Regions from separate parts of the Streptosporangium sp. NPDC049078 genome, predicted to be linked through region 2. Evidence: riboswitches for the same ligand, from Rfam matches in the RefSeq annotation. Region 2 holds a riboswitch; each other region holds the start of a gene.
What was found. A riboswitch is a leader RNA that binds a small molecule or an ion and turns the genes downstream of it on or off. The one in region 2 is predicted to bind cyclic di-AMP.
Positions count from the first base shown of each region.

Region 1: linked by a shared signal. The riboswitch ahead of AB0B90_RS34895 (hypothetical protein) and the one ahead of AB0B90_RS29490 (C40 family peptidase) in region 2 are both predicted to bind cyclic di-AMP.
Region 3: linked by a shared signal. The riboswitch ahead of AB0B90_RS05975 (C40 family peptidase) and the one ahead of AB0B90_RS29490 (C40 family peptidase) in region 2 are both predicted to bind cyclic di-AMP.
Region 4: linked by a shared signal. The riboswitch ahead of AB0B90_RS31985 (hypothetical protein) and the one ahead of AB0B90_RS29490 (C40 family peptidase) in region 2 are both predicted to bind cyclic di-AMP.

Region 1 covers NZ_JBEZEL010000025.1:103,662-110,832, forward strand. Annotated here, with positions in the region: gene AB0B90_RS34880 (aldo/keto reductase family protein) at 1-427, shown strand, start outside; gene AB0B90_RS34885 (AfsR/SARP family transcriptional regulator) at 1,457-2,194, shown strand; gene AB0B90_RS34890 (nuclear transport factor 2 family protein) at 2,404-2,832, shown strand; gene AB0B90_RS34895 (hypothetical protein) at 2,869-3,843, opposite strand; cyclic di-AMP (ydaO/yuaA leader) riboswitch at 3,847-3,983, opposite strand; gene galT (galactose-1-phosphate uridylyltransferase) at 4,056-5,135, opposite strand; gene AB0B90_RS34905 (DeoR/GlpR family DNA-binding transcription regulator) at 5,132-5,932, opposite strand; gene AB0B90_RS34910 (metal-dependent phosphohydrolase) at 6,017-6,613, opposite strand; gene AB0B90_RS34915 (hypothetical protein) at 6,812-6,943, shown strand; gene AB0B90_RS34920 (TIGR03086 family metal-binding protein) at 6,962-7,171, opposite strand, start outside.
Region 2 covers NZ_JBEZEL010000018.1:195,015-202,185, forward strand. Annotated here, with positions in the region: gene AB0B90_RS29470 (NYN domain-containing protein) at 1-622, shown strand, start outside; gene AB0B90_RS29475 (hypothetical protein) at 723-1,355, shown strand; gene AB0B90_RS29480 (NlpC/P60 family protein) at 1,666-2,616, shown strand; gene AB0B90_RS29485 (class I SAM-dependent methyltransferase) at 2,851-3,549, shown strand; cyclic di-AMP (ydaO/yuaA leader) riboswitch at 3,889-4,048, shown strand; gene AB0B90_RS29490 (C40 family peptidase) at 4,131-4,703, shown strand; gene AB0B90_RS29495 (hypothetical protein) at 4,987-5,835, shown strand; gene AB0B90_RS29500 (M48 family metallopeptidase) at 5,832-7,109, shown strand; gene AB0B90_RS29505 (glycosyltransferase family 4 protein) at 7,106-7,171, shown strand, end outside.
Region 3 covers NZ_JBEZEL010000003.1:210,643-217,813, forward strand. Annotated here, with positions in the region: gene serA (phosphoglycerate dehydrogenase) at 110-1,699, shown strand; gene AB0B90_RS05975 (C40 family peptidase) at 2,306-2,914, opposite strand; cyclic di-AMP (ydaO/yuaA leader) riboswitch at 2,902-3,120, opposite strand; gene AB0B90_RS05980 (3-isopropylmalate dehydrogenase) at 3,276-4,322, shown strand; gene AB0B90_RS05985 (branched-chain amino acid aminotransferase) at 4,496-5,590, shown strand; gene AB0B90_RS05990 (Uma2 family endonuclease) at 5,857-6,447, opposite strand; gene AB0B90_RS05995 (O-methyltransferase) at 6,550-7,171, opposite strand, start outside.
Region 4 covers NZ_JBEZEL010000021.1:165,646-172,816, reverse strand. Annotated here, with positions in the region: gene AB0B90_RS32010 (DUF4032 domain-containing protein) at 1-827, shown strand, start outside; gene AB0B90_RS32005 (roadblock/LC7 domain-containing protein) at 980-1,360, shown strand; gene AB0B90_RS32000 (hypothetical protein) at 1,365-2,258, shown strand; gene AB0B90_RS31995 (roadblock/LC7 domain-containing protein) at 2,317-2,697, shown strand; gene AB0B90_RS31990 (hypothetical protein) at 2,710-3,081, shown strand; gene AB0B90_RS31985 (hypothetical protein) at 3,303-4,133, opposite strand; cyclic di-AMP (ydaO/yuaA leader) riboswitch at 4,384-4,533, opposite strand; gene AB0B90_RS31980 (DUF4253 domain-containing protein) at 4,913-5,659, opposite strand; gene AB0B90_RS31975 (hypothetical protein) at 6,008-6,325, opposite strand; gene AB0B90_RS31970 (antibiotic biosynthesis monooxygenase family protein) at 6,624-6,908, shown strand; gene AB0B90_RS31965 (DUF427 domain-containing protein) at 7,009-7,171, shown strand, end outside.

The DNA.
Region 1 (7,171 bases), on a different contig from region 2:
GGCCTTCCAGCCGCTCGCGCAGGGGGTGCTGACCGGCAAGTACCGGCCGGGCCAGGAGCCGCCGGACGGGTCGCGGGGAACGGCCGGCGGGCGGGCTCCCACCTTCATCAGGAGGGTTCTGGGCACGACGCTCCTCGAACGTGTGCAGGCCCTGCTCCCGCTCGCGGGGGAGTGTGGCCTCTCGGCGGCCCAGCTCGCGATCGCCTGGGTGCTTCGGCAGCCGGGGGTCTCCTCGGTGGTCGCCGGTGCCACCAGGCCCGAACAGGTGACCGAGAACGCCTCGGCGTCCGGCAGGACGATCGACGACGCCGTCCTGAAGCGGGTGGACGAGGTGCTCGGGGACCTCGTCGACCGGGATCCCGCCAAGACCGCGAAAATGATGGCGGTGAAGCCGAGCTGGATGAAGGCCGACGCGGAGAACGGCTAACCGCGGGCGTCCGCGTGATCTCACCTCGTGACCTCACCGCGGTTCGCCGAGCCGGGGCGCGGGGGCAGCTCGAAGGCAGCTCGGGGCAGCTCGGGGCAGCTCGGTGTCCGCCGGAAACGCCGGTTACGGACATGACGTTATGAAGACATAACGTCATGTCCGTAACTCATGCGAGATATATCCGCTTATGACAACTTTTCAGCTTGAGGTAAAAGCCACAACTGTGTCCAGCATTTACGTATAATGGCCGGAAGCAGACAAGAGGTATGGGGGCTACCGGATGGCTGTGCGTTTTCATGTTCTCAGGCACGTTGAAATCACCGTGGACAGGCACATGGTCGGCTTGGGGCGCCGCCGGTGCGAGCGGTTCACGTTCATGTCGCCGCGCGTCCAGGAAGGGCACGCCACAGGGCGGCCGCGCGCGATCAATCGGGAGGATCGCCGCGCGAAGGGCGGTCACATCCCGCTCGTACGGACCTTGACCGGGAGCACAGGGCGGGATCCGGCCTTCGGCTGAAGCGGCCGCGCTCGCCGGAGTGGTGTGACCTGAGCCGCGCCGGAGCGCGCCCGCGATGGTCTCCCCGGGACCGTACGCGCTGTCAGAGGGCTCGCAGCGGGTCCCGTCCCGTCGCCCATGGGGCGAAGGCGGTTCACGACCTCTTTCTGGTCCCCTTTCCGGGCCTTCCCATCGGGTGCGAGACCGGTGAGATCCGCGATTCACGTTTCCGGCCGAGCCACCGGCCACCCGTTCCGAGCGCGGCGGCACAGTTCCGCCCTGATCGAGGTAGCGCTTCGTCGAGACGTCGTACGCGCCTGTCATCGACCGGCACCTCACGTTCCCGATCCGTGCGCGACCGTCGTTCCGTGACGGCATGCACGGCGGAGAAGACGACATTCCCATGAAGAGGCCGACGTCCCTTTCCCACCCGCGAAGGAAAACACATGTCGCCTAACACCCTCCCGGAGGGCGAGGTACAGTTCCACGTTCTCGGGGATCTGGCGGTTACCGTGAACGGCGTCGAAGTGCCGATGCCGGCCCAGAAACCGCGAAAGTTGTTGAGCATACTGCTCAGCAGAGCGGGGCAGTCGGTGCCCGTCGGGATCTTGTCGGATATTTTGTGGACCGAACAGCCCAAGAATCCGCGGAAGGCGATGCAGGTCTACGTGTTCCGCCTCCGGCATGTTCTCGGCCACGACCGGATCCAGCAGCGGGGTGAGGGCTACGCGCTGGTCACGCATCCCGACGAACTCGATGTCCACAGGTTCGAGGCGCTCGCCAAACAGGCGCTGAACGCCATGCTCTCCTCCGACATAAAGGATCTGGCGCGCTGTTCGGCGGAGGCGCTCGACATGTGGCGCGGCAGGCCGTACGCGGACCTGGCGGAGAGCGCCGTCGCGGACCACGAGGTCAGCCGGCTGGAGGAACTGCGAACCTCACTGCTGGAGCTGCGCATCGGCGCGGACATCGGCCTCGGGAACCACTTCGAGACCATACCCGAGCTGCGCGGCCTGATCATGCGTTTCCCGTTCCACGAACGGTTCCGCACCCTGCTGATGCTCGCCCTCTACCGGACCGGTCGCCAAGGGGAGGCGCTGGAGGTGTTTCAGGAGACCATCGTGCTGCTCGACCGGGAGCTGGGAATCCTGCCGGGTCAGGAAATGAGCACGATGCACACGCGAATTCTGCAGTCCGACCCGTTCCTGATGTCCGTCGACGCCGTACTGGAATGTCTGGGAGAGGTCGGCCTGAAGGCCGCGCATCGGTGAACCAGGGGCCGGTGCCGTTGACGAGGGGTGCGGAGGGCTGGACGCGCCGCGATCCGGCGCGGTGCGCAGACCTGGCCGTCGCACCCCGGTTCCGCAGACCTTCGGTGTGCCTTCGGGCGACGGGACACCTACCCCGGCGATAGTTGTGCCTCGTCCCTCGCCCCGTATCGTCCCCACCAGTGATCCCGACGGTGTGAGGAAGGATCGGCATGAGCGACGACGCGGTGCGACGCGTTTTCCGGACGGTCGACTCGTTCGACCCCGACGAGTTCGTGCGGTTGCTGGCCGAGGACGCCACGTTGGTGTTCGGCAACGCCGAGCCGATGGCGGGACGCGAGGCCATCGCCGCCGGGTTGCGGGACTTCTTCTCCACCATCGGCGGCCTGCGGCACAGGATCGTGCGGAACTGGCAGGTGGACGCCGACATCATCGCCGAGACCGAGGTGACCTACCGGCGGCTCGACGGCACGGACGTCGGCGTCGTGGCCGTATCGATCTGGCGCACCCGCGACGACGGCCTGATCTCCGACTACCGCATATTCGTCGACCTCGCCCCCCTCCAGGCGGGCGGGGGCGCCGCCCGGCCCGCGTCCACGGGCGCGGCGCCCACCTTCGCCCACGGGGGCGCCCAGGGGTGAGCCGCCGCTCACGCGACCGGGCGCCGCTCCCGGAGATCAGTACATCGAGATGTGCGGATGGTCGAAGTGGTTGGCCGTGATGCCGCCTCGGTTCGACATGAACCTCCAGCCGGAGCCGTGGTTGATGCGCTGGCGCCAGATCACGTACTTCACGCCGAGTTTGGCCTTGTTCTTGATGGCCCAGGCGGCGATCTCGTCGCCGAGCGCGAGGTTGGCGGCCGTGGGCATCGCGCCACCGGCGCTCATCATGAAGTCGCAGGCACGGCCCAGAGGATGCTCGCCGCCGTCGTTGACGGCCCGGTAGCAGCCGACCGAGTACGGCAGGTTGAAGCGCCTCATGACGGCGTCGCGCATGATCCGGGTGCGGTCGGTGATGTTGTCGGCGCCGGTGGGCAGCTGCGGCGCCCAGCTGCCGTCGGCGCGACGGCCGGAACCGGTGGGGGCGAGCCGGTCGAGCTTGTTCTTCATGTCGCGGATCAGCTTCTCGGCCTTCTCGCGCTGCGCCTGCACCTCCTTGGCCTCGTCGCCGATCTCGTCGGTGAGCGTGGCGGCCGTCTCGGCCGCCCGCTTCCTGCGTTCGATGCTGTTGACGAAGCCCTCCAGGTGGGCGGCCTGCTGGGCGGTGAGCTGCTCCATCACCGCGGCGGCGCCCATGTCGCCGGAGAACATCAGCGCGGGCAGCCCTCCGCCGCTGCTCTGGTAGCGCAACTGGACGATGGAGTCGACCTCCCGCTTGGCCTCGACGTAGGTCTTCTCGGCCTTTTCCAGGTTCTGCTTGGCGACGATCTCGGCCTTCTGCGCCATCTTGAGCGACTCGCGGGTGGCCGCGTAGGTCTCGATCAGCTTGTCGACCTGCTTGCCGAGCTTGGCCAGCTCGGCGCGGAGCTTGGCCTCGGTGGGCTTGGGGTCCGCGCTTCCGGCGGTGGGGGCGCCGATGGTGAACACGACGATCGAGCTCAGGCAGAGGGCCAGAGACGCACGCCGACGGAACGTGGGGGACGGGGCCGCCACGCACTCTCCTCTCCTTACGCCTACCGGGTTAGCTGACGGGTTCGGGCTGGAGGAAGCCCTTCCACCGAAGTGGTTTCACCCCAGGTGCGGTGGTTCCCCGGCTCCCGGGCAAGGTGCCCGGGATTAGGCAAATCAGCGTTTACAGCCGATGTGGGAAGGATAGTAGTGGTAAACAGCAGGTCATGCGACCTCAAGACGAGACCAAGCGGTAATCAGTTCGTGACAACAGAGCGCAGCAGTTGTGCTGTCGCCTCGGGCGACACGTCGTTCACGAAGGCGCCCATCGCCGACTCCGACCCGGCGAGGTATTTCAGCTTGTCCGGCGCGCGGCGGATGCTGAACAGCTCCATGTGCGCGTACGACAGATCGCGGCCGGTGGAGACCGGTGCCTGGTGCCAGGCCGCGACGTACGGCATGGGCACGCCGAAGATCCCGTCGAGGCGGCGGAGCACGTCGGTGTAGAGGGGGCCGAACGCCGCGCGTTCCCCGGCGTCCAGCGCGACCAGGTCGGGGACCCTGCGGTGCGGGTAGAGGTGGACCTCCACGGGCCAGCGCGCCGCGGCGGGGACGAAGGCCGTCCAGTGCTCGTTCGAGCCCACCACCCGGATCTCGGCCGCACGCTCCGCGGCCAGGACGTCGGCGAACAGGTTGCCGCCCGTCCGCTCCCTGTGGCGCTCGGCCGCCCCGAGGGTGAGCCTGGTGCGCGGGGTCACGTAGGGGTACGCGTAGATCTGGCCGTGCGGGTGGGCCAGGGTGATGCCGATCTCCGCCCCCCGGTTCTCGAAGCAGAAGACCTGCTCCACGCCGGGCGTCGCCGACAGCTCCGCCGTACGGTCGACCCAGGCCTCCATGACCAGTTCGACCTGCTCGGGGGAGAGCCGCGAGAACGCGGAGTCGTGCTCGGAGGTGAAGCAGACCACCTCGCACCTGCCGACCCCCGGACGGACCTCGCTCAACCCTCCGATCGGCCGGTGGTCGCCCGGCTGGGCGGAGAACGAGGGGAACCGGTTCTCGAAGACCACCACCTCGTAGTCGGAGGAGGGGACCTCGGTGAGATTGCCCGGAGTCGAGGGACAGAGCGGGCACTCGTTGGCGGGGGGCAGGAAGGTGCGGCCCTGGCGGTGCCCGGCCACCGCGATCCACTCCTCGGTGAGCGGGTCGTAGCGCAGCTCGGAGGCGGCGGGACGGGGCGGCAGGTCGCGTCGGTCGGGTGCCGTGCGGTCGGCGTCGTCGCGCCGGTCGAAGTAGAAAAGCTCCCGGCCGTCGGCCAGGTGGGTGATCGTACGCTTCATCGGCCGGCGATCTCGCTCTCGCGCTGGGGTTCGGTGATGATCATCTCGCCCACCGAGGCGGCGAGCTCCTCGCGGGCCTTCTCGGTCATGCCGGAGTCGGTGACCACGATGTGGGCCTCGGCCAGCTCGGCGATCGTGCTGATGCCGACCGTGCCCCACTTGGTGTGGTCGGCGAGCACCACCAGGCGGTGCGCGGAGGCGACCAGTTCGCGGTTGGTCTCGGCTTCGAGCAGGTTGGGGGTGGTGAACCCGGCGCGGGTGCTCATACCGTGCACGCCGAGGAAGAGGGTGTCGACGTGCAGGCCGCGGATCGCCGAGACCGCGACCGGACCGACCAGCGCGTCGGAGGGGGTGCGGACCCCGCCGGTCAGCACGACCGTGTGGTCGGCCCTGGGGGAGCGGTGGAAGACGTCGGCGACCCGGATCGAGTTGGTGATCACGGTCAGCTCGGGCACGTCGACGAGCTGGTGGGCGAGCGTCCAGGTCGTGGTGCCCGCGGAGAGCGCGACGGCGGTGGCCGGCCGGACGAGCCGGGCGGCGTGCCGGGCGATCGTCTCCTTCTCCGCCTGCTGGCGCACCGACTTGGCGGCGAAACCCGGCTCTTCGGTCGAGCCGGGCCCGGTGGCGGTGGCGCCACCGTGGACCTTCTCCACCAGACCGCGTTCGGAGAGCACCTCAAGGTCGCGCCGGATCGTCATGTCGGACACGCCGAGCTCCCGGACGAGATCGGCGACCCTGACCCCGCCGCTGCCGCGCACCCTTTCCAGGATCGCCTGCTGTCGCTGCTGGGCGAGCATCGCCTCACTCCCCTTAATCCATCAGATTCCACCAAAATACCACGAGCAGGTGGGGGAGGTTGTTGGATTGTGGTGGCCGGCCGCTCACAGTCGATCAAGCTCCGCCGCGATGTTCGCCCTCGCCGCCCCCTCCAGATCGGCGATGTGGAAGATCACAGGAAGATCGAGCAGCGAGCGCAGCACCGTGGCCCTTCCCGCCCTGAACACGTCGTCGGGGACGAAGTCGTACTCCTCGCGCACGGCCGCCGCGTAGGCGGCGTAGACGTCGGGGGAGGAGCCCAGGATCGCCAGGTCCGCGTCGGACAGCACGGCCCCGTCCGCGTCGCCGGACGCGGGTGCGTGCGTGACGGTCATCCTGACCAGCCGGGCGACCGTCGCCACATCCTCCGCGGGCACCCCCAGCTCCGGCAGCGCGCGCTCGGCCAGCCTCGCGCTCCGCTCCTCGTTGTCCGCACGCCGCGGGTCGTAGACGGCGTCGTGGAACCAGGCAGCCATCCGTACCAGGTCCGGGCGCCTCGCGTGGTCGGCGAGGGCGTCGACATGGGTGAGCACCGCCTCCAGATGGGCGGTCGTGTGATATCTGCGGTGCGGCTCGTCGTACCGGGTGATCAGTTCGCGGCCGAGGGGGTCGGCCCCCGCGCCGGCGAGGGATCGCCAGCGGGCCATCAGCTTCTCGCTCATGTGACGGAGCCTAGAGTCCGGTGACGGAGCCGGGAGTCCGGCCTGACGGGTGAGGAGCCCGGTCACGCGTCCATCCAACGGGTGGGGAACGTCAAGACGGGGGAAACGCCGGGGAAATACGGTCCGCCGGAGCCGGACGGATCGCCGTCCAGGCCTTGTGCGACGGACGTTCCAGGAGGAATGTGAAGGTCTGGGCGAGTGAGATCGAGTCCCGTACGGATCCGGAGGAACCTCGGCGAAGGGGTGGTCGGCATGGGCAGACGAGCACGCAAGGCCAGGGCGCGCAAGAAGCGCAGGGCCAACCACGGCCGGCGGCCGGCGGCGGGCTGACGGCACGCGCTCCGATGGTCAGGCGCGGCGGCCCCAGGAGGCGAGCAGCAGGATCTGCGGGTCGGTGCCCGAGTGAGGCTGCGGGTGCTCCCCGGTGGCCGCGGCCTGCCGGTAGCCGGGCTCGGCGTCGCTGAACCAGGTGGCGCAGGCCTCGACCAACTCGGGATCGAGACGCTCGTCGGCACCGATGGCGCGGGCCAGGTCCCACGTGTGGATGAGCGCGTCGGC
Region 2 (7,171 bases):
GTCGACGCGCAGGGCCGCGCGCGAGGGCCGCAGCGTGGAGGACACCAAGGTCCGGATGCTGCTCGACGCCCTGCAGGACGCCGCCGCCGGGCTGCGCAGGGAGCTCGCCCTGCCCTCGGGCATCCACCGTCCCGCCGACTCGGTCGCCTCGGTGGCGCCGGGCAGGCAGGGGGTCCAGGCGGTTCCCGCGCGGGCGCTCGCCGACGACGATCCCGCCCTGCTCGACCAGTTGCTCGCGCTGCCACAGATCCATCTGATCGTCGACGGCTACAACGTGACCAAGGCCGGTTACGGAACGTTCACCCTGGCCGACCAGCGAAGCCGCCTTCTCACCGGTCTCGGCGCGCTCTACGCGCAGACCCGCACCGAGCTGACCTGCGTCTTCGACGGCGCCGAGCTGAACGGGCCGGTCCCGGTGTCGGCACCCAGGGGGGTGCGCGTGCTGTTCAGCGCCCCGAACCAGATCGCCGACGACCTGATCCGCCAGCTCGTCCGCGCCGAGCCCGCGGGGCGCGCGATCGCGGTGGTCTCCTCGGATCGCGAGGTGGCCGAGTCGGTGCGCAGGATGGGCGCGAGGCCGGTGCCCTCGGTGCTTCTTCTCAGACGTCTGGGCCGCGCGTAAACCTTTTCAGGTCGTGGGGCATCGGATCACCCAGGAGGCTCGATTCGTTGACTTTCTCCCCACGGCTGAAGGCGGGGGTCTCCGTGCTGAAAGGGTCCAGATGAAGAAGATCATAACGCTCGCCCTCGCCGTCCTGGCCGCAGGGGCGACCGTCACCACCCCCGCGACGGCCGAGGCGGCCGCCATTCCCAGAGGTTTCCTGCTGTACGAGAAGGACGCCGCCAAGAAGGACAACGATCCCGAGACCAACTGGACGGTCGGCAACTCGGCGAAGGCCAGGCTCGCCGTCAACCCGTGCGACAGGCGCACACTGGCCGCGACCGGCCGCGTGGCCGCCCGGACGGTGACCTTCACCGGCGTGCCGGACTTCATGAAGGTCGAGCAGGTGATCCTGTACGGCTCACGGGCCTCGGCCGCCTCGGCCGTCGCCCAGGTGCGTGCCGCCCTGGTCAAGTGCGCGGCCAGGACCGACTCCGGCGCGAGTTACCGCTACGCCTCCTCGCGCCTGACCGGGCTCGGCGACGAGGCGCTGAGGATCTCCGGCCAGGTCCACTACGGCAGGAAGGCCGGGGTGGGCGGTGACCGGAGCGTGCTGGTCAGGAAGGGCAACGCCGTCCTGGTCTATCTCTGGGCGGGGGAGTACGACAAGCCGGCGAAGGGCGACTGGAGCGTCCAGCTGCGCGACGCCAGGAGGATGACCGCCAAGATCTGCGACATCGCCGCCTGCGGGTAGTGCGACCGGAGTACCGGCGGGAGTGCTTTCCGAGGCCGGGACACCACCCGTTCCCAGGGGGCGCTTCCCACGGTGCCCCCCTGCGTCCGAGGTACCGCTCCTGACAGGGCCGTCTCCCGCGGCCGACGACGCCCTCCGGGGAGAAAGCCGTCGGCCGCGGGTAAAGCGGTCACCTGCGAACAAGGAGCAAACCCGGTGAAAAGGTGAGTCAACCATTACTTCTTCTGTACTATTCGCCGCAGGTCTGGTGCAGTCGGGAGGCGTTGACGTGGCCGTGGCGGGTTTGCCGGTTGGACTGATTCGGATACCGGTGGCGGTAGGGCTCGCTCTCGCGCTGTTGACGATGCCGGTGAGCGGAGCGTCCGCCCAGCTGAGGCCGACCCCCGCCGAGGCGAAGAAGAAGCTGGAGAAGCTCAACGAGCAGGCCGACCAGATCGTCGAGAAGTACAACCAGGCCTCGGAGAAGTGGAAGCGGGCCAGGAAGAAGTACGGCGATCTGAACGCCGATCTGACCCGCCAGAACAAGCAGGTCGCCGGGCTGCGCAAGGAGCTCGTCTCGATGGCCGTCAGCAGCTACCAGGTCGGGTCGATCAACGGCTGGGAAGGCATGATCTACCAGTCCGACCCCGGTGCCCTGCTGAGCGGCCTGGCGGCCGCCGACCAGATGTCCACCTCCCGCGCCCAGTCGCTGAACGCCTTCGACGAGGCCACCAAGGCGCTGCGGATCGGCCGGGACGAGGCGAAGAAGGCCCTGGTCGACGCCGACAAGACGCGGGACGAGCTGGCCGAGGAGAAGGCCAAGGCCGAAAAGATGGTGAGGGCACAGACGAAGCTCCTGCGCGAGCTCAACGCCTTCAAGGTGGGCAACCCGCAGAGCACCGGGGTCCAGTACACCGGCTCAGCCTCGGGCAACGCCCGCGCCGCCCTGCAGTTCGCCTTCGCCCAGATCGGCAAGCCCTACCGGTACGGCGGCACGGGCCCGGCAGGCTGGGACTGCTCCGGCCTGGTCCAGGGCGCCTGGCGCAACGGGGGAGTCTCCCTTCCCCGGACGACCTGGGAGCAGTGGAGCTGGGGTGCGAGCCGCAAGGTCTCCCTGAGCGACCTCCAGCCCGGCGACCTCATCTTCAGCGAGGGCCTCGGCCACGTCAGCATGTACGCGGGCAACGGCCAGATCGTGCACGCCCCGCAGACGGGCGACGTCGTCAAGACCGTCCCGCTGTCGTCCTACGGCCGTCGTATCGTCGGAGCCGTCCGCCCCTGAGCGTTGCCCCGCGGCGTTGTCAGTGGCCGTCAGTGGCCGTCAGTGGCCGCCATGACCCCCGGTGGCGCCCGGTGCCCCAGGCGGTTCCCCGGTGCTCCCCTGTGGCTCAGCGGCCCCACGGCGGCTCCGTCCGCAGTGGCCTGCGAGGCGACGGCGAGGCTCCCGCGCCGGGTGGGGTGGGGCGCCGGAAAAAACCGGATGTGCCGGGCGCGGTGCTGCTGCGAGCATCGGAACATGATCAAACCATGGATACCCGACGAGCTCGCGTACGCCGGACCTGAGCACCTCGACGCCGCGTTCGTCGCCGGGTTCGACCGGAAGCAGGGCAGGCCCGACCCCGAAGAGGACCTCGCCGTGCTCGCGAGGCACGGCGTGGGGGAGAGCGCGACGGTGGTGGAGTTCGGCGCGGGGACCGGACAGTTCGCCCTGGCCGCGGCGCGGCGGTTCTCGCGGGTGGTGGCGGTGGACGTCTCCCCGGCGATGCACGACTTCCTGGCCGCCCGTGCCGCCGAGAACAGGCTCTCCGCGGTCGAGTGCGTGCGGGCGGGCTTCCTGTCCTACGAGCACACCGGGCCGCCCGCCGACGCGGTCTACACCCGCCACGCACTCCATCAGCTCCCCGACCTCTGGAAGGCCGTCGCGCTCGACCGCGTCGCGCGGATCGTACGGCCGGGGGGCGTCCTGCGCCTGCGTGACCTGATCTTCGACTTCCGGCCGGACGAGGCCGACGCCGTGTTCGGCCGCTGGCTCGACGGCGCGGCGGACGACCCCGCGCTCGGCTACACGCGCGAGGACTACGCCGAGCATCTGCGCACCGAGTACAGCACCTTCAGATGGCTGCTCGAACCAATGCTGGACGCCGTCGGCTTCGAGATCGTCGAGGCGGACTTCCAGCAGTCGATCTACGGGGCCTACACCTGTGTCAGGCGCTGAGAGCGTCCGGCCGACCGTCCGGGAACGGTCCATCATCGGTGGATCACGATGAGTGTGACGAACATTACGAAACCGTGATTTGCCGGGCGTGATGCGAAGGATGTGACGAGGGTCATATCTCATTAGCATAAATGGCCATTAAGCAGGGATAACAGTAAGATCAAGAAGGGGGCCGGCCCTCCCGGATTTGGGGAATGCTTTGCCGAACGTTGGGGATCGGGGTAACTTCTGGCGTCGCGACGTGCAAGCCACGCCGTCGCGGTGAATGTCGGTCTTCGGGCCGGTTCCCTTATAAGAATCCAGCCGGCCGCCGTGCCCCCACCCGGGGGCGGAGATCATTGCGGCGGCCCGCCGAATCCATGCAGCCAGGAGGCATGGAACCGGGGACCCAAAAGGCCCAGCACGCTGCGGCCAGGGGTGAATCGGCATGTTTATGCCGTAGGGCATCTTCCAAGCCCGAATCCGTCAGCTAACCCGGTAGGCATCAGTGGAAGCCCCAAGGAGAAATCCTGTCCAGCACCCTGCACAACCCTCGTCTGTCGCGCCTTTTCCGCCTTTCCCTCGGCGGTATCGCCCTCACGTTGACCGCCTCAGCCGGAGCGGTCACCCTCGGGCCCACGGCGGCGCAGGCGGCGGACGGTCCCCCCGAGATCCTGGTCAACAGCGCGGCCGGCGTCTCTGAGAAGACCGAAAGCACCACCAAGACCGTCACTCAGGCCTCGGCCACAGCCACGGCGAAGGCCAAGGTGAAGGCCAAGGCCAAGGCCAAGATGAGCAAGGCGGCACGACAGAAGGTACGGGCCGGTAAGGCGGTCTCGACGGCCAAGAAGCAGATCGGCACCCCTTACCGCTGGGGAGCCTCCGGGCCCGGAGCGTTCGACTGCTCGGGGCTCGTCCGGTACGCCTGGAAGAAGGCGGGTGTGTCCCTCCCCAGGGTCACCCACAGCCAGTACAGGGCGATCAAGAAGAAGGTCTCGTGGAGCAAACTGCGCCCCGGTGACCTGATGTTCTTCAGCGGGAAGGGCCACGTCGGCATGTACGTCGGCAAGGGCAGGATGGTCCACTCGCCGAGCAGTGGCAAGACGGTTCGTGTCGTGAAGCTGGCGGGCTACTACAAGTCCTCCTTCGCCGGAGCGGCACGACCCGGAGCCTGAGCCCGGGTGGGGGACCCGGGACCGCGTCGAGCGCGGCTCCCGAACTCCGAACCCGGGTGCCGGACCCGAGCACGGCGCCCGAGCGCCGGACCCGGGCACGGTGCCTGAGCACCGCGCCCGAGTACGGGAGCCCGAGCCCGCGTCCGGGCACACGCCGGAGGCGCGTCGAAAGCACGTGCCGAAAGCACACGCCCGAGCACGGAAAAGCGGCCCCGGCCCTCCACCAGGAGGGCCGGGGCCGCTCCATGCCGGTCGAGATGCCGGTCAAGTACCATCGGCTCGTATGTCCGTCCCGAAAGGGCGCCGCGCCGTGCTCGCCGGGATGCTGGCGCTGATGAGCGCCGGTCCGTTCGCCGGGACGGGCCCCCTCCTGGCCGGAGCCGCACCGCTCCTCCCGCACGGCCCGTACGACGCCCGGCGCCTCCTCCGGGACCCGGGCGACCTCCGCGACCTGTGGCCGGGTGCCGCCGTCACCGTCAGGGGCGAGCACTCCCTCGTGATCGGCCACGGCGTCCCCGACGCCGTCCTGCGGGATCTGGCGGCGAGGGCCGACCGCGCCCGCGCGACGATCGCGGAGATCTGGGGGCCGGTTCCCGCGGTGATCCTCTTTCCCGCCGGCGACGCCGAGGCCGCGACGCTCGCCGGAGCCGGCAGCACCCGCGGCCTGGCCGCGATGGCGACCGCGGACCGGGTGATCGTCCTGCCCTCGGGATACGCCAGGCTCACCGAGACCGGCAGGGACGTGGTGATCACCCACGAGCTCGCCCACGTGGCCACCGGCGCGACCCGTGGTGGCCGGGTGCCGATGTGGCTGTCGGAGGGCTTCGCCGACTACGTGGGCTACCGCGACGCCGGGATCGCGGTGCGTACGGCCGCCGCCGAGCTGGCCACCGAGGTGCGCGCGGGCGTCCTGCCCGAGCGTCTGCCGGGACCGGCCGACTTCGCCCCCGGGGCGCCGAGGCTCGCGCAGGCGTACGAGGAGGCGTGGCTCGCCTGCCGGTTCGTCGCGGAGCGCTTCGGGGAGAAGGCGCTGGTGAGGCTCTACGGTAGCGATGTCGGGAGCGCGCTCGGCCTGTCGCCGGCCGAGTTCACCGCATCCTGGCGCGACTACCTCGGGAAGGAACTCACGTGACGCTGAGCACGAAGGACGCGCCCTCGGGCGTGCGGTCGGCGGGATGGGCGACGGCCGGCCTGGGGGCGGTCACGCTGGCGGTCGTGGCGTTCACCACGCCCTGGAGCGTGCTGCCCGACGGAGCTCCGCCCGTCACCCCCGATCCGGCCCGCGACTTCACCGCCGAGCAGATCGCCAGGGCCGAGACGTTCGACGCGCTGGTCAGCCTTCCCGGCTACCTGTCGCTCGGCCTGACGCTGGTCGTGGCGGGGGTGCTGATCGCCACCCCGCTGGGCGCGCGGCTCGTCGACCGGCTGCCGGGGCCGTGGTGGCTGCGGACGTTGCTCGGCGTGCTGGCGCTGTCGGTGGCCGTGGCGATCCTGCGCTGGCCCCTGGGGATGTGGTCGGAGGGCTACCTGCGCGACTTCGGGCTGTCCACCCAGGCCTGGCCCGCGTGGGCGGCGGACCGGGCCAAGAGCACCGGCATCGGCGCCGGGCTGACCGCGATCATGGTGGTGGCGGTGATCGGCCTGGCGCGACGCTACCGGCGCTGGTGGATCCCCGCGGCGGCCGGGGCGTTCGTCCTGACCGTCGCGGCCTCTTTCGCCTACCCGGTGCTCATCGAACCGGTCTTCAACGACTTCAGGCCGCTGGAGGCCGGGCCACTGCGCGACGACCTGCTCGCGATGGCCGACAGGGACGGCGTGCCGGTCGAGAACGTGCTCGTCGCCGACGCCTCCCGGCGGACCACCGCGCTCAACGCGTACGTCTCCGGATTCGGCGCGACCCGCAGGATCGTGGTCTACGACACGCTGCTGCGCGCGCCCGCCGACGAGGTCGAGCTGGTGGTCGCGCACGAGCTGGGCCACGCCAAGGCGGACGACGTGCTGTGGGGCACCCTCGTCGGCGGCCTGGGCGCGGCGTTCGGGGCGTGCCTGCTGTACGTGGTGACCTCGGCGGGAGGCGTGCGGCGCAGGGCCGGGGTCACCTCAATCGGCGACCCGAGGGCGGTGGGGCTGGTGATGGGGGTGCTGAGCCTGGCCACGGTCCTGTCGGGGCCGGCCCAGAACCTGGTGAGCAGGCATATCGAGGCCCGCGCGGATCTGCACGCGCTCGACCTGACGAGGGATCCCGCGACGTTCGTGGCCATGCAGAAACGGCTGGCATTAACCAATATTTCGGATTTATCGCCCGATTTCGTTGAGTATGTACTTTATGTATCGCATCCCACGGCACCGCAGCGCATCGCCATGGCACGCTCCTGGGCCGGGCTGAACGGCCTCCCCGAGCCGTGAGCCGCACGCTGGTCGTCACGAACGACTTCCCGCCCCGCGCCGGAGGGATCCAGTCGTTCGTG
Region 3 (7,171 bases), on a different contig from region 2:
CGGCGGCGCGAAGCGTCTCGGATCGCGGGACACTCGTGAACGCGTTCACAAGCGCCGATAGACTACGTGAGGTCCGTGCACCCCTCACCGTCTAGTAAGGATCCAGCCTGTGAACAAGCCCGTCGTACTGGTCGCTGAGGAACTTTCCGAGGCTGGTCTCGCGGTTCTGGGCGCGGACTTCGAAGTCCGCCACACCGACGGCGCCGACCGCGCCCAGTTCCTGCCCGCCCTCGCCGACGTGGACGCGCTCATCGTGCGCAGCGCCACGCAGGTCGACGCCGAGGCGATCGCCAACGCTCCCAGGCTCCGCGTCGTCGCCCGCGCGGGCGTCGGCCTGGACAACGTCGATGTGGAGGCCGCCACCAAGGCCGGTGTCATGGTCGTCAACGCGCCGACCTCCAACATCACCAGCGCCGCCGAGCACACCGTCGCCCTCATCCTCGCCTCCGCACGCAACGTCGCCCAGGCGCACTCCGCGCTCAAGGGCGGCGAGTGGAAGCGCTCGAAGTACACCGGGGTGGAGCTCGACGAGAAGGTCGTCGCGATCCTCGGCCTCGGCAAGATCGGCCAGCTGGTCGCGCAGCGCCTCCAGCCGTTCGGCGTCGAACTGATCGCCTACGACCCCTACCTGCAGCCGGCCCGCGCCGCGCAGATGGGCGTCCGGCTGGTCTCGCTCGAGGAGGCCCTGAGCGAGGCCGACTTCATCACGGTGCACCTGCCCAAGTCCAAGGAGACCATCGGTCTCATCGGTGACAGGGAGCTCCACGCGGTCAAGCCGAACGTGCGCCTCATCAACGTCGCCCGGGGCGGCATCATCGACGAGAACGCCCTCTACTCCGCGATCAAGGAGGGCCGCGTCGCCGGCGCCGGCATCGACGTGTTCCCCAAGGAGCCGGTCACCGACAGCCCGCTCTTCGAGCTCGACCAGGTCGTCGTCACCCCGCACCTGGGCGCCTCCACCCACGAGGCCCAGGAGAAGGCGGGCACCCAGGTCGCGCGCAGCGTGAAGCTCGCCCTCGCCGGGGAGTTCGTGCCGGACGCGGTCAACGTCCAGGGCGGTGCCGTCGCCGAGGACGTCAAGCCGGGTCTGCCGCTCGCCGAGAAGCTCGGCCGGGTGTTCACCGCCCTCGCGGGCGAGGTCGCCACCAAGCTCGACGTCGAGGTGCGCGGTGAGATCGCCTCCCACGACGTCCGCGTGCTGGAGCTGGCCGCGCTCAAGGGCGTCTTCACCGACGTGGTCGAGGACTCGGTCACCTACGTCAACGCCCCGCTGCTGGCCAAGGACCGGGGGGTGTCGGTCGAGCTGGTCACCAGCTCCGAGAGCCCCGACTGGCGCAACGTCGTGACGGTCCGCGGCGTCCTCGCCGACGGCCGCACGGTCTCGGTCTCCGGCACCCTGTCCGGGCCGAGGCAGATCACGAAGATCGTCGAGGTCAACGGCTACCAGATGGAGATCGAGCCCACCGACCACCTGTCGTTCTTCACCTACACCGACCGTCCCGGCATCGTCGGCGTGGTCGGCCGTATTCTCGGCGACCACTCGATCAACATCGCCTCGATGCAGGTGGCCCGGGACGCCAAGGGCGGCAAGGCGCTGATCGCCCTCACCGTCGACACCGCGATCCCGGCCGAGGTGATCGACCAGATCGGCGCGGAGATCGGCGCCGACAGCGGCCGCTCGGCCGACCTGGCCGACTAGCCCCGTTTCCCGCGCGTGCCGCGTCGTCGCGGGTCGGTGGCCCTTCCCGATCCAGGACGACATGCGATCACCCAGGACCGATCGGGGGACGTACGGGAAACACGGCCGTGGTCCACCGATGTGGCCGCCGCCCCGATGACCGGGGCGGCGGCCACATCTCGTCTCAGCATGTGAGAAGTGTGTACGCCGGGCGAGACGGCGTTTCCGTGGGCAGGTAGCCTGGAATGAAATGCGCCAGGTTCTCGTAATTCCTACCTGCCGCGGCGAGGCCTGACAGGGGCAGGCCGGCGACTCGCCGCGGTGTTGTGGCGCTTGCCGGCTCCAAGCCCCCGTCGCCGGTCCGTGATCCGGACCCTCGACATCAGGCCTGGTCGGAGTCCCGACCGGAGACTTGACCACCTTCCTTGCTCGCGTGCGACCGAGACGAGATTCGCCATGTACGACATGTATCCCTGGAACCGTCCCGAGGAGACAGAGGACGAGGCCACCGACGCGCTCCAGACCGCTCTGGACCGCAGGGACAACGGTGGTGCCCCCACCCGCTGAACCCGTTCTCGCCGCCACCGGGGCCTCCACGGCCTCCCGGCGGCGATCCGCCGGCGTGTCTCATCCGCCGGGCACGACTTCGATCGCGAGCTCGACCCGCTTGGCGAGCTGGACCCCCTGCGGGTCGGGGCGGACCGCGCCGACGAAGGAGGCGCGGCGCCAGGAGCTGAGCTTCTCCTCCTTGACGACGTCGCCGCTTTGCGGGGCGTGAACCATGTAGCCGGGCTTTGTGATCATGCCGACGTGGCCGAGGCCGCTGAAGAAGGCCAGGTCACCGGCTCTGAGGTCCTTCCAGGCGATCTTCTTGGAGAAGGCGGCGTACTGGTCGTAGGTGACGCGGGGGAGTTTGATCCCGGCGGCGCCGTAGGCGCGGAGCATCAGGCCGGAGCAGTCGAAGCCGCCGTTGCCGGTGCCGCCCCAGACGTAGGGCGTTCCGCGCTTGGACATGGCCCACTGCACGGCCTTCTGCCAGGCGGGCCTGACGTCCATCGCCTTCAGCGTTTCCTTCAGCGTGGGGGTTTTGAGCGCCGCGGGTCCGGGGGCGGGGGGCGGGGAGGCGGCCAGGGCGGCGGTCGAGGTCGCGCACACCGCGGCGCCGGCGAGGATCAGGGAGGCGGAGATGGACAGGACGCGGGGGAGAACTGTGCCGGACAGGATGATTCCTTCCATAAGGCCGGCCGGGTGAGCTGTCGGGCTCGGGCGTGGAGGCCGCCCTACGGCGCGAGAACGCGCTGATTCGCCCCAAGGGATCCGCCTGATGACGACCGGGAACGCGCTCCGGGGGAGGGGCGGTGTTCTCGGGGGTGCGGTAGATCCCGTAAAGAGTGGTTCCCCGGCTCCGTGCGGGCCCGGTAAGGGGATGGCCCGTACGGATTAGGCAGTGATGTGAATGGGAGGACCATAACGAAACCTCCCTAAACGGTCAATAGGGAGCAAAAAAGGACAAAACGATCAGAGGGTCTGTCGTGCGAACACGTCCGCAGAATGAGACCGGTGTTCAATCGCCGAGACGGACCGGTAAGGTGCCTGCATGGATTCGCGTAACATTCGCCTGGCGGTCATCCCCGGGGACGGAATCGGAGTCGAGGTCGTCGCCGAAGGGCTGAAGGTCCTCGAAGCGGTCGGTACGAAGGTGGAGACCACCACCTACGACCTCGGCGCCAAGCGCTACCACGAAACCGGCGAGACCCTGCCGGACCCGGTCCTCGACGAACTGCGCGGATACGACGCGATCCTGCTCGGCGCGGTCGGCGACCCCAGCGTGCCCCCGGGCATCCTGGAGCGCGACCTGCTGCTCAAGCTCCGCTTCCAGCTCGACCACTACGTGAACCTGCGCCCGGTCAAGCTCTTCCCCGGCGTCGAGACGCCGCTGGGCGGATCCCGCCCCGAGGACATCGACATGATCGTCGTCCGCGAGGGCACCGAGGGCCCGTACGCCGGAGCGGGTGGCGTCATGCGCAGGGGCACGCCGCACGAGATCGCCACCCAGGAGTCGCTGAACACCGCCTACGGCGTCGAGCGCGTCGTGCGTTACGCCTTCGACAAGGCGCTCGGCCGCCCCCGCAAAAAGCTGACGCTGGTCCACAAGACCAACGTGCTCACCTACGCCGGCGACCTCTGGGCCCGCACCTTCGACCGCGTCGGCCTGGAATATCCCGAGGTCCAGACCGACTACTGCCACGTCGACGCGGCCTCGATGTTCTTCGTCAGCCAGCCGGAGCGCTTCGACGTGATCGTCACCGACAACCTCTTCGGTGACATCCTCACCGACATCGGCGCGGCGATCGCCGGCGGCATCGGTCTGGCGGCGAGCGGCAACGTCAACCCCGACCGCACCGCGCCGAGCATGTTCGAGCCGGTTCACGGCAGCGCCCCCGACATCGCGGGCCAGGGCAAGGCCGACCCGACCGCCACGATCCTGTCGGTCGCCATGCTCCTCGACCACCTCGGTATGGCCGCCGAGGCCACCAGGGTCGAGCAGGCCGTCGCCGACGACCTGGTCGAGCGGACGGCCGGCCGGGCCGGCCGGACCACCCACGAGATCGGCGACGACATCACCGCCCGAGTAGCCGGCTGAGGAAGCCGCCTCCCTCGACCCCGACGCGCCTGGCGGCTCACCTGAGCCGCCAGGCGCGTTTTTGTTTCTCCAGCACTGCCGGTTTTCGGCATGGATGGAGTAGTTTCCCGTTACCCGGTCCGACGCAGAATGGACCCAAGGGTAAGCCAGACCTCAAGAGAAGGATCCGTGCGATGACCACCGCTCAGAAGCTCAGCTTCGACGTGCAGCTCTCCGACCACGCTCGCACCGCGGCAGAGCGCGAGCAGGTAATGGCGAGTCCCGGGTTCGGTCAGGTCTTCACCGACCACATGATCTCGATCGACTACACCGAGGGTGAGGGCTGGCACGACGCCAGGCTCATGCCGTACGGCCCGCTCAGCCTCGACCCCGCGACGTCGGTCTTCCACTACGCGCAGGAGCTTTTCGAAGGGCTCAAGGCCTACCGCCAGGAGAACGGCGCGATCGTGGCCTTCCGGCCGGAGGCGAACGCCGCCCGCTTCAACAGCTCCGCGCTGCGGATGGCCATGCCCGAACTGCCCGAGGAGACGTTCGTCGAGTCGCTGGAGCTGCTCGTCCAGACCGACCGCGAGTGGGTCCCGACCACGCCGGGGCACAGCCTCTATCTGCGCCCCTTCATGATCGCCACGCAGCCGGCGCTCGGCGTCAACTACCCGTCCAGGAGCTACAAGTACATGGTCATCGCCTCTCCGGCGGCGGCCTACTTCGGAGGCGGGCAGGCCGTGACGGTCTGGCTCTCCACCGAGTACACCCGCGCGGCCCCCGGCGGCACCGGCTTCGCCAAGTGCGGCGGCAACTACGCGGCGGCCTTCGTCGCCCAGCGCCAGGCCGTCGAGCAGGGCTGTGACCAGGTGGTCTGGCTGGATGCGGGCGAGCACCGCTACGTCGAGGAGATGGGCGGGATGAACCTGTTCTTCGTCTACGGAGACCGCCTGCTCACCCCGGCGCTCACCGGCACCCTCCTGCCCGGCATCACCCGTGACTCGATCCTCTCCCTCGCCTCCGACCTCGGCCTCCAGGCCGAGGAGGGGCGCCTGTCGGTCGAGGAGTGGCAGCAGGGCTGCGAGACGGGCGAGCTCACCGAGGTCTTCGCCTGCGGCACCGCCGCGGTCGTCACCCCGGTCGGCTCGGTCAAGGGCGCCGACCGCGCCTGGACGATCGGCGACGGCACCCAGGGGCCCGTCACCTCGAAGATCCGCGAGGAGCTCGTGGGGATCCAGTACGGGACCCGTCCCGACCCGCACAGCTGGGTCCACAAGATCTGCTGAGCACCTTCCACCGCCGTCGAGGGCGACGGAGCGTATGGCTGGGTCCACACGATCCGTTGCCCCCGTTTTCCACACGCGTCGTGTCGTCGCGGGTGAGCGGCCGTGTCCGATCCGGTGCGACGAGTGATCACTTCAGGTTGATCGAGGTCGCGCGCGGAGTGCAGGGCCGATCCCGTGCGGGAGAGGCCCGGTCGAGGCGTCCGGGGACCCCCGGCTCGGCGGGGGCTCCGGCCTCCCGCCCCGGCCGGGCCTCCCGCCGAGTGGGCCTACCCTTCGGTCAGCTTGCCGGTGTCGATCGTGAGGTTCCAGGGAGCGGGGAGCTCAAGGGGCTCTCCAAGGGTCACCTGGTGTTGCCGCTGGTAGCCCCTCTCCCCGGGATGGCTGAGGAGCCGGGCGAGATTCTGGGTGGCGTCGATCACCAGATAGAGCGGAACCCCGGCGATCGCGCAGTTTTCCGGTTTGGTGACGTGGTCGTCGCTCCGACTACTGGGGGAGACCACCTCCACGACGAGCAGCGTCTCCTCCGCATAGACGTTCTCCTCGTCCCACATGCGGGGAGACTTCGGCAGGACAAGGAGATCGGGCCGATAACGATCTTTCTGGACGCCCAGGAAGAGCTTGACGTCGTATACGGGATGCCAGCCCTGTTCCGTGGCGAACGGGATGAGCTGGATCAACAACTGCAGGATGCTCTTGGCGTGGTTGAGTGTGGGCAACTCCCTCACCACGATCCGGCCGTTGATGATCTCGACCTTACGGTCGGGCCACTGGTCGCAGGTCCTCTGGTAGTGCGCTTCGAGCTCCTGATGGTTGGTGGACACGGGCTTCGCCTCGCGGCGTTCCAGGGTCTTGGCCATGAGGTCATCCTTCCCTCCGCGCGGGTGGGCGCAACGTGTTTGTCACATCGCTTACAGTAATCGGAAAGGTTTTCCTTCGCCCGCGATTCGGGAAAGTTTTCGTCAGTGCTTTCGAATCATGGTGAGGCCGTCGGCGATGGGAAGCATGATCGAGGTGACCCGCTCGTCGGCGCTCACCATGTCGTTGAACTCGCGGATGTGCCGCACGGTCTCGTCGTCCCTGGTGGGGTCGGCGACGTGCCCGCTCCACAGGGTGTTGTCGACGAGGATCACCCCGCCGGGGGCCAGGCGCGACATGAGGATCTCGTAGTAGACGGGATAGTTGACCTTGTCGGCGTCGATGAACGCCAGGTCGACGGCCGGGTGTTCGGGAAGCTCGCGCAGCCGCTCGGCCGCGGGCCCGATCCTCAGCTCGATGCGGTCGGCGACCTGCGCTTTCTCCCAGTAACTCCGGGCGACCGCCGTCCACTCCTCGCTCACGTCGAAGCAGGTGAGCCCGCCGCCGGGAGCGAGCCCTCTGGCGAGGCAGATGGAGGAGTAGCCGGTGAAGGTGCCCACCTCCACCGCGTTCCTGGCGCCGCAGAGCTGGGCGATCATGGTAAGGAAACGCCCCTGGTCGGGGGAGATCTGCATGGACGCGTTGTCGCCGGTCAGCTCGCGGGTCTCGACGGCGAGGGCGTCGAGGACGTCGTCGGGCTGGCTGGTGTGCGCGAGCAGATACTGC
Region 4 (7,171 bases), on a different contig from region 2:
TGCTCGACGCCCTCGCCGTGCTGCTCGTACGACTGCACCTCAGCGGCTTCTACTGGGGCGACTGCTCGCTGTCGAACGTCCTGTTCCGCCGGGACGCGGGCTCCTTCGCCGCCTATCTGGTCGACGCCGAGACGGGCGAGCTGCACCCCATGATCAGCGAGGGGCAGCGGCTGTACGACATCGAGGTGGCGCACACCAACATCTTCGGCGAGATGCTCGACCTGGAGGCGGGCGGGCTGCTGCACTCCTCCATCGACCCCGAGCAGGTCGCCGACTCGGTCTGCCGCCGCTACCACCGTCTGTGGGGCGAGCTCACCTCCGACGAGATCATCGAGGAGGTCGACTGGCACATGATCGACCAGCGGATCCGCCGGCTGAACTCCCTGGGGTTCGACGTCGCGGAGATGATGGTCCGCCGCAAGGCGGGCACCGGGCGGCTCATCGTCCGGCCCAAGGTCGTGGACGCCGGGCACCACCAGCGCAGGCTGTTGCGGCTCACCGGCCTGGACGTGGAGGAGAACCAGGCCAGACGCCTCCTCAACGACCTCGACTCCTTCCGCGTGTCACACGGCCTTCGCCACGAGGACGAGGCGATCGTGGCCCACCGCTGGCTCGCCGAGGTCTTCCAGCCCACGGTGCTGGCCGTCCCCCTCCAGATGCGGGGCAAGCTGGAGCCCGCGCAGTTCTTCCACGAGGTGCTCGACCACCGCTGGTACATGTCGGAGGAGGCCGGGACCGATGTCGGCCTGCCCGCCGCGGTGAATTCCTATGTGAAGAACATTCTCATTTTCAAGCCGGACGAAAAGGCACTCATCGCCGAGGACTAAAGGATTGATTTCCACCCGGGGTGCATAACTTCCCCTCGGGGTGGTGAATCCTCCCCCTTCTCCCATCAAAGCCCCAGCCGGAGAGAGTGGTTTCCGAGGCTTTTCCCTACGCTGACCGGGCGACGTTCGAAGTCGTCGGCAAGGGAGAGCACGTGCTCGGAATCGAAGACTGCCTCACCGAGGTAATGGCCATCCCCGGGGCCCTGGACGCGATTCTCATCGATCAGACCAGCGGAACCGCGGTGGCCGCCGGCGGTGCGAGCCGCCATGCCGACGTGGAGAGGTCGGCCGCGGGGCTGAGCGAGACCCTGCGCGCGACGCTCGACGGGCTCGCCGTCACCGTGCCCGGCGGCACGGTCCGGATCAACGACATGATCGTGACCACGGACGGCGGACACCATTTACTGAAACCGCTGGAAACGCCGTTCGACGGCCCGCTCGTCATTTACGTCAGGCTCGATCCGGAACGCTCGAACCTGGCACTGGCCCGCCACCGCCTCCAGGCCCTTTCCGGCCGTCTGATATCGACGTGAGCCCGTGCCCAGCGTCGAGAACATCCTCAGCGGACTCGCCGGCGACCACGCCACCGGATCCCTGCGACTCGGCAAGGCGGGGGTCATCTACCTCACCGACGGCCGGGTGACCTACGCCGAGAGCGCGTCCGCCCCTCGGCTGGAGGACCTGCTGGGTGCCCGCCGCGGCATATCCGCCCATGCCGTACGGCAGATCAGGCAGGCCACCACCCGCCGGCGACCGGACCCCGCGCTCCCTCCCGGGCCGCAGGAGTCGCGGGAGCCCCAGCCGACGGGGGGCGAGCGGCTGATCGCCCAGGGCCTGCTCACCAGGGGTGAGCTGGAGTTCTGCGTGCTCAGCACGGTGCTCGACGCCGCGTACTTCCTGCTGCGGGCCACCGGGCACCGGCCCAGGTTCCGGCGGGGGGAGCTGCACTGGCTCGGACCGCAGTGGTACTTCGACGCGACCGGCCTGCTCCGGGAGTGCGAGCGGAGGAAGGCGCAGTTGGAACAGATCTGGCCGTCCGCGGAGCTGGACACGCTCCCGGTCGTCCCGGTGGAGCGTATCGGCGCCCACCGGGTGGTGCTGAGCGCGCTCCAGTGGGAGGTGCTCGTCGGCGCCGACTCCGTCGCGACCCCGGCCGAGCTGGCGCGCAAACTGGGCCGTCCCGCGTACTCGGTGCTGCTCGCCGTACGACAGCTCGCCTCCTCCGGGCTGCTCCGCGTCCCGGAGCCCGGTCCGGCCGAGGCCCCCGCCGCCCCGGACCCGCTGCCCAGGCGGACGAAGGGCGCCACGGAGATCCCGGCGGCCGGGACGGGCTCCGTGGAGACGTCGGAGTGGATCCCCAGGGCGAACGGGGACCCGGCCGACGTCAACCTGCTCATCCGGCTCAGGAACGCATTGGAGGCAATGACTTGAGCCCGGTCACATGCCGATAAGGCTACGGACGCTGAAGTTGATCGGAAGGAGGATGCCGGTGGAACTGCGCGAGGAGATACGCCGTGAGATGGCGATGCTGCGAGAACGCGTACCCGACGTGGACGGGAGCATCGCGTGCAGTGTCGACGGCCTGACGATAGCCAGCGACCTGAGAAACGACGTCGAGCAGACGGGCGCGCTCTCCTCCGCGGTGCTCGCCCTGAGCCGCCGGATGACGGGCATCGCCGGCAAGGGCGCCTTCGAGGAGACGCTCATCTCCGGAACCAACGGCTACGCGGCGTTCTACGCCGCCGGACCCAAGATCGTTCTCACAGTCCTGGCACGCCCGGGGACCAATCTCGGGCTGCTCAGGCTGGAGGGCCGCAGAACGGCGGACCGACTCGCCGCCGTCAGCTCACGCACATCGATATCCCAGTGATCGGAGACAGTAATGGGCAACATGGACATCTCGCTCAAGGAGATGATGGCGATCGACGGTGCCATCGGCGCGGTCGTCGTCGACTACAACAGCGGGATGGCGCTCGGCGCGCTCGGCGGGTCCAAGGACCTCGACCTCCAGGTCGCGGCCGCGGGTAACACCGAGGTCGTCAGGGCGAAGATGCGGACCATGGAGTCGCTCGGTCTCAAGGACGGCATCGAGGACATCCTCATCACGCTCGGCACGCAGTATCACGTGATCCGCCCGATCTCGGGCCGGAGCGGTAAAGGGCTGTTCCTCTACCTGGCCCTCGACCGGAACCGGGCCAACCTCGCGCTCGCCCGGCACAGCCTGCGCGGCATCGAGGAGAAGCTCGAAGTCTGACCCTTTGGTTCGCGGTCCGCGCCCCGGCAGGCGCGGACCGCACCGGAACCCTCGGCGTTTCGAGGATGGTTCTTCCCGATGGCCGCGCCGCCGGGGACGGTGACGGCTCTTTTTGGCCGCCACACCGTCGGAGCCGGTGACGAGGACCGTCTCTGCCCGGTGGCCGCGCCGTCGGGGCCGGTGACGAGGACCGTCTCTGCCCGGCCGCCACACCGTCGGGGTCAGTTCTCCTCTGCGGCCACGCCGCCGGGGACGTACTCGGAGACATGCTCGACCATCACCTTGGGCTTGCCGAGCCAGGGTCGCGCCTCCGCGCTCACCAGCTGGGTCTGCAGGCCGATGCCCAGCTTCCTCGCCATCGCGAAGACGGTCGTCGGCGGCTGGGCCGGGTTGGTGTCCCTGCGGTTCCACGCGCCGGTGGAGAACGCGACCGGGTGGTTCTTGATCCCCGTGCCGCCGCCCCACTTGGTGACGACGTACTGGATGTCGATGTGGCCCATGCCACCGTTGCCGTCCACGCCGAGCGTGCCGGCGTTGAACGTGCCGCCGGTCAGGTCGGCGAAGGTCTTGGCGTCGATGTCGATCATGATGCCCTGGTTGGAGGGGTTACCCGGGCCGCGGTCGCCGACGAAGAACTTCGCCTTCTTGCCCTTGTAGAGGATGTATCCCTCGGTGAACAGGGGCCAGCTCGGGCTGGCGATCATGCCCTTCTGCATCGGCTTGCCGCTGGCGGGAAGTCCGGTGTCACCGGCCCGGCCCGAGGAGTCGTCCCAGAAGTAGGAGGCCGTGGTCGCGCCCTGGAGGAGAACGGCCTCGGTACCGGCGGGCGCGCCCGCCGCCGGGTCGTTCGCGAGGCGGGTGGAGGCGGGGGCCGCGGAGGCGGGGGCCGCGGAGGCAGGGAGCGCGAGGGCGACACCGCCGGAGACGAGGAGGCTCGCGGCGGTGAGGGCCGCGGCGAGGCCGCGCCCGAGGGAGGTGTTCCTGTACGGGGATCGCTCGCCCGGACAGGGCGTGTTCAGGTCGTTCTTGTGCATACCAAAGGAGGGGTGCATGGAGAAATGGCTCTTTCGCGAGGGAACGGGGCGGCCAGGTGCGAACACCGAAGGGGTGCACTGGCGGGGACGCGCTCATCGGAAAAGGTGGCGTAGCCGGATCAGCCGATCGCTACGCGGAGCACGGTCCTGAAGGTGCCACGATCAGGCGCGGCGGCGAGGTCGAGGGGACGGGGGGCGGCGTTGAAGTTCAGGTGGTCGGTGCCGACAGGGGGTCCACCGACGTGGTGACGCGGTGATCCATGAGGGGATCTCCTCTCCATCTCGTCTACCGGGTTAGCTGACGGGTTCGGGCGGTGGAGTTGCCCTACCGCCGCGCGTTCGCGGCGGATTCACCCCGGAAAATTGGTTCCCCGGCTCCGGAGCCCTGCGGGCCCTCGGGATTCGACGTCGGCCGGCCGCCTCCTCTTGTGAAGGGCAGGTCGCCAACCGATAACAGTGGACACTACCCACCAAACCGGACAAAGCAAAGCAAACACCATGAAAAACCCAGAAGATCTACCTACAAGCTTCAAGGAAGCCCCATCGATCGCCCCGCCAGGTCGGCACCCGCCCTACCAGCGAGAACGCCTTCCCCAACCCGGTATCCGCCGCGAGAACCCCCGCCCCGGACCCGTACGAGGGCCTTCCCGCCGGCGGCCGGCACCCCCGCCCGCGGGACGAAGCTCCTCCCCCGAGACCCACACAGGGCCTCCTCACCGGGGGTCGACAGCCCATCGCGGGACCCTCACCGAGACCCGCACGGGATCTCCCCCACCCAGCGGGTCATCCCCGTCCGGTCAGTCCCACCAGAACGACCAGGCGTTCCTGCCCTTGATCTGCTCGGCGTAGTCGACGAGGGTCCCCGCTCCCTGGATGATGCTGTCGGGGCAGAACGTCCAGTGTTCCGCCGCGACGTGCAGGGCGTGCTCGGAGGTCGTCGGCGGCGCGGCGACGCTGAGGTCGAGGGTGTTGAACCCCATTCCGACCACCCGCACCCCGAACCTCTCCTCCCAGCTCCGTACGACGGCCGCGAGCGGGACCATCCACTCGTTGTGGTTCAGGGCGCCCTGCCAGCCCATCACGGCCAGGGCGTCGGCCCCGCGCTCCACCGCGACGAGCCCGAGCGGGGTCCTGCGCTCGGCCACCAGCCCGGCGTACCAGTCGGCGACCACACCGGGATCGGCGGCGAGCCTTCCCGCCGGCGCCGGGCCCGGACACTCGGGACCGTAGGGATCGAGGAGTTCGAGCTGGTCCAGGGTCGCCCTCTCGATCCAGTCGGACCACACCTCGGCCATGAACGCGGCGGCGTTGTAGTTGTCGATCTGAGCGGCGGTGTCGGGGGCGATCTGACCCGCCGACCAGGGCTGGACGGAGTCCTCCAGCAGGACCGGCCACAGGCCCGACTGCTCGTGCTGAGCCCTCAACCGGGCCCAGTACTCACCGGAGACCGTCACCTCACTCAGCCAGAACGCCGGACGGCGACGGACCGCGAGCTGAGCGTAACCGGGGTCGGGCCACACCACGTCCCCCGGCGGCAACTCCACCGAGAGCCTCCTGCCCCCGCCTCCCCCGTCCCCCTCGCCTTCGTGGGCTCCTTCTCCCCCATCGGCGAACAACTGGCCCAGAACTGGCGGGAGTCTCTCACGCTCGCAATCGCTCATCTCTACCGATCCGATCCTGACCACGGATCAATTTTGGCCTGTCAACCACCCCGAGGGACAGTTCTGCCCTGGTCCAGGCAAAAATTATCGGTACAGAGAGGAACGAAGCCGAGCGGGTGCCACCCCTCCACGCCCGACGAATGCTCAACGAGGCCGTTCGGGGCCGCACGTCACGTCCGCGAGGGCGCCGTGAGTCTCGGGGGTAATGGACAGGCCCGCGAAGCCGGAGAGCTAGGGCTCGAAGAGCACCAGGGGATGGCGCCGCGTCATCTCCAGGACCACGCGGCACACCTCCCCCGCCCGTGGGAAGACCGCGTTCATCAGCACGAAGTCCTCCCCCACGGTGAGCGGCTCGGACCACGGTGAGGCGCCGTAGTTCTCGACGGTCAGGTCGGGGAAGAGCGCCGTCAACTCCTCGTAGAAGGCCGCCACCTCCGGGCGCGGCTCACCGGGCGCGGCTCCGCTCTCGCCCCAGGCGAGATATCGAAGAAGGGCCTCCCGCGCGGTGATCGGTCCGGCCGCGAACCAGACTCCGAGATCAAAGCTCACACCATGTCCTCGTCGTCCTCGTCGTCCTCGTCGTCCTCGTCGTCGCCTGCCCAGCCGTCGAATCCTACGTGCCCGGCGGACACCTGATATGCGCGAACCGTACGGAAAGATCGACGCCCGAGATGCGCGACCGGCGCGGAAGGATCGACGTCTGGAATGCGCGACCGGCGCGGAGGACGGACACCTTTATATACGCGGCCGACGAGGAGGGGGCGCGGTGGGCCAGGACAACGCGAAAAGGGGGCACGCGTGTCCATGAGCGAGGCTAAATGTCGGTGGCGGGCCGTACCCTGCCGGCGTGATCATTATCTCCGGCTGGATCCGTGTCGACCCCGATGCCCGTGACGACTACCTCAAGGGATGCGTGAGCGTGATCGAGCAGGCCCGCGCCGCGTCCGGCTGCCTCGACTTCACGCTCGGCGCCGACCTCGTCGACACCGGCCGGATCAACGTCTACGAGCGCTGGGAGTCGGAGGAGACCCTCGACGCCTTCCGGGGTTCCGGGCCGAGCGACGGCCAGGAGACGATGATCCGCGACGCCGAGGTGTCTCGCTACCAGATCTCCGGCGTCGGCCCCGCCTGAGCGGGAGGCGACAGATCTCCCCTCCACCGGGTAGGGGACGGCGACGCGGTTCAGGGTCCGGGGTCCGGCAGACTGGATATGACAGAAAGGGGTTCTCGTCATGACCGACAAGCCCATCCTGGAGCCCAGCCCCAGTCACCCGATCACGATCACGCCGAACCCGGCCCGGATCGTCGTCTCGGTGGCCGGCCGGGTGGTCGCCGACTCGCGGAGCGCGTTGACACTGCGGGAGGCGGCGTACCCGCCGGTGCAGTACATCCCGA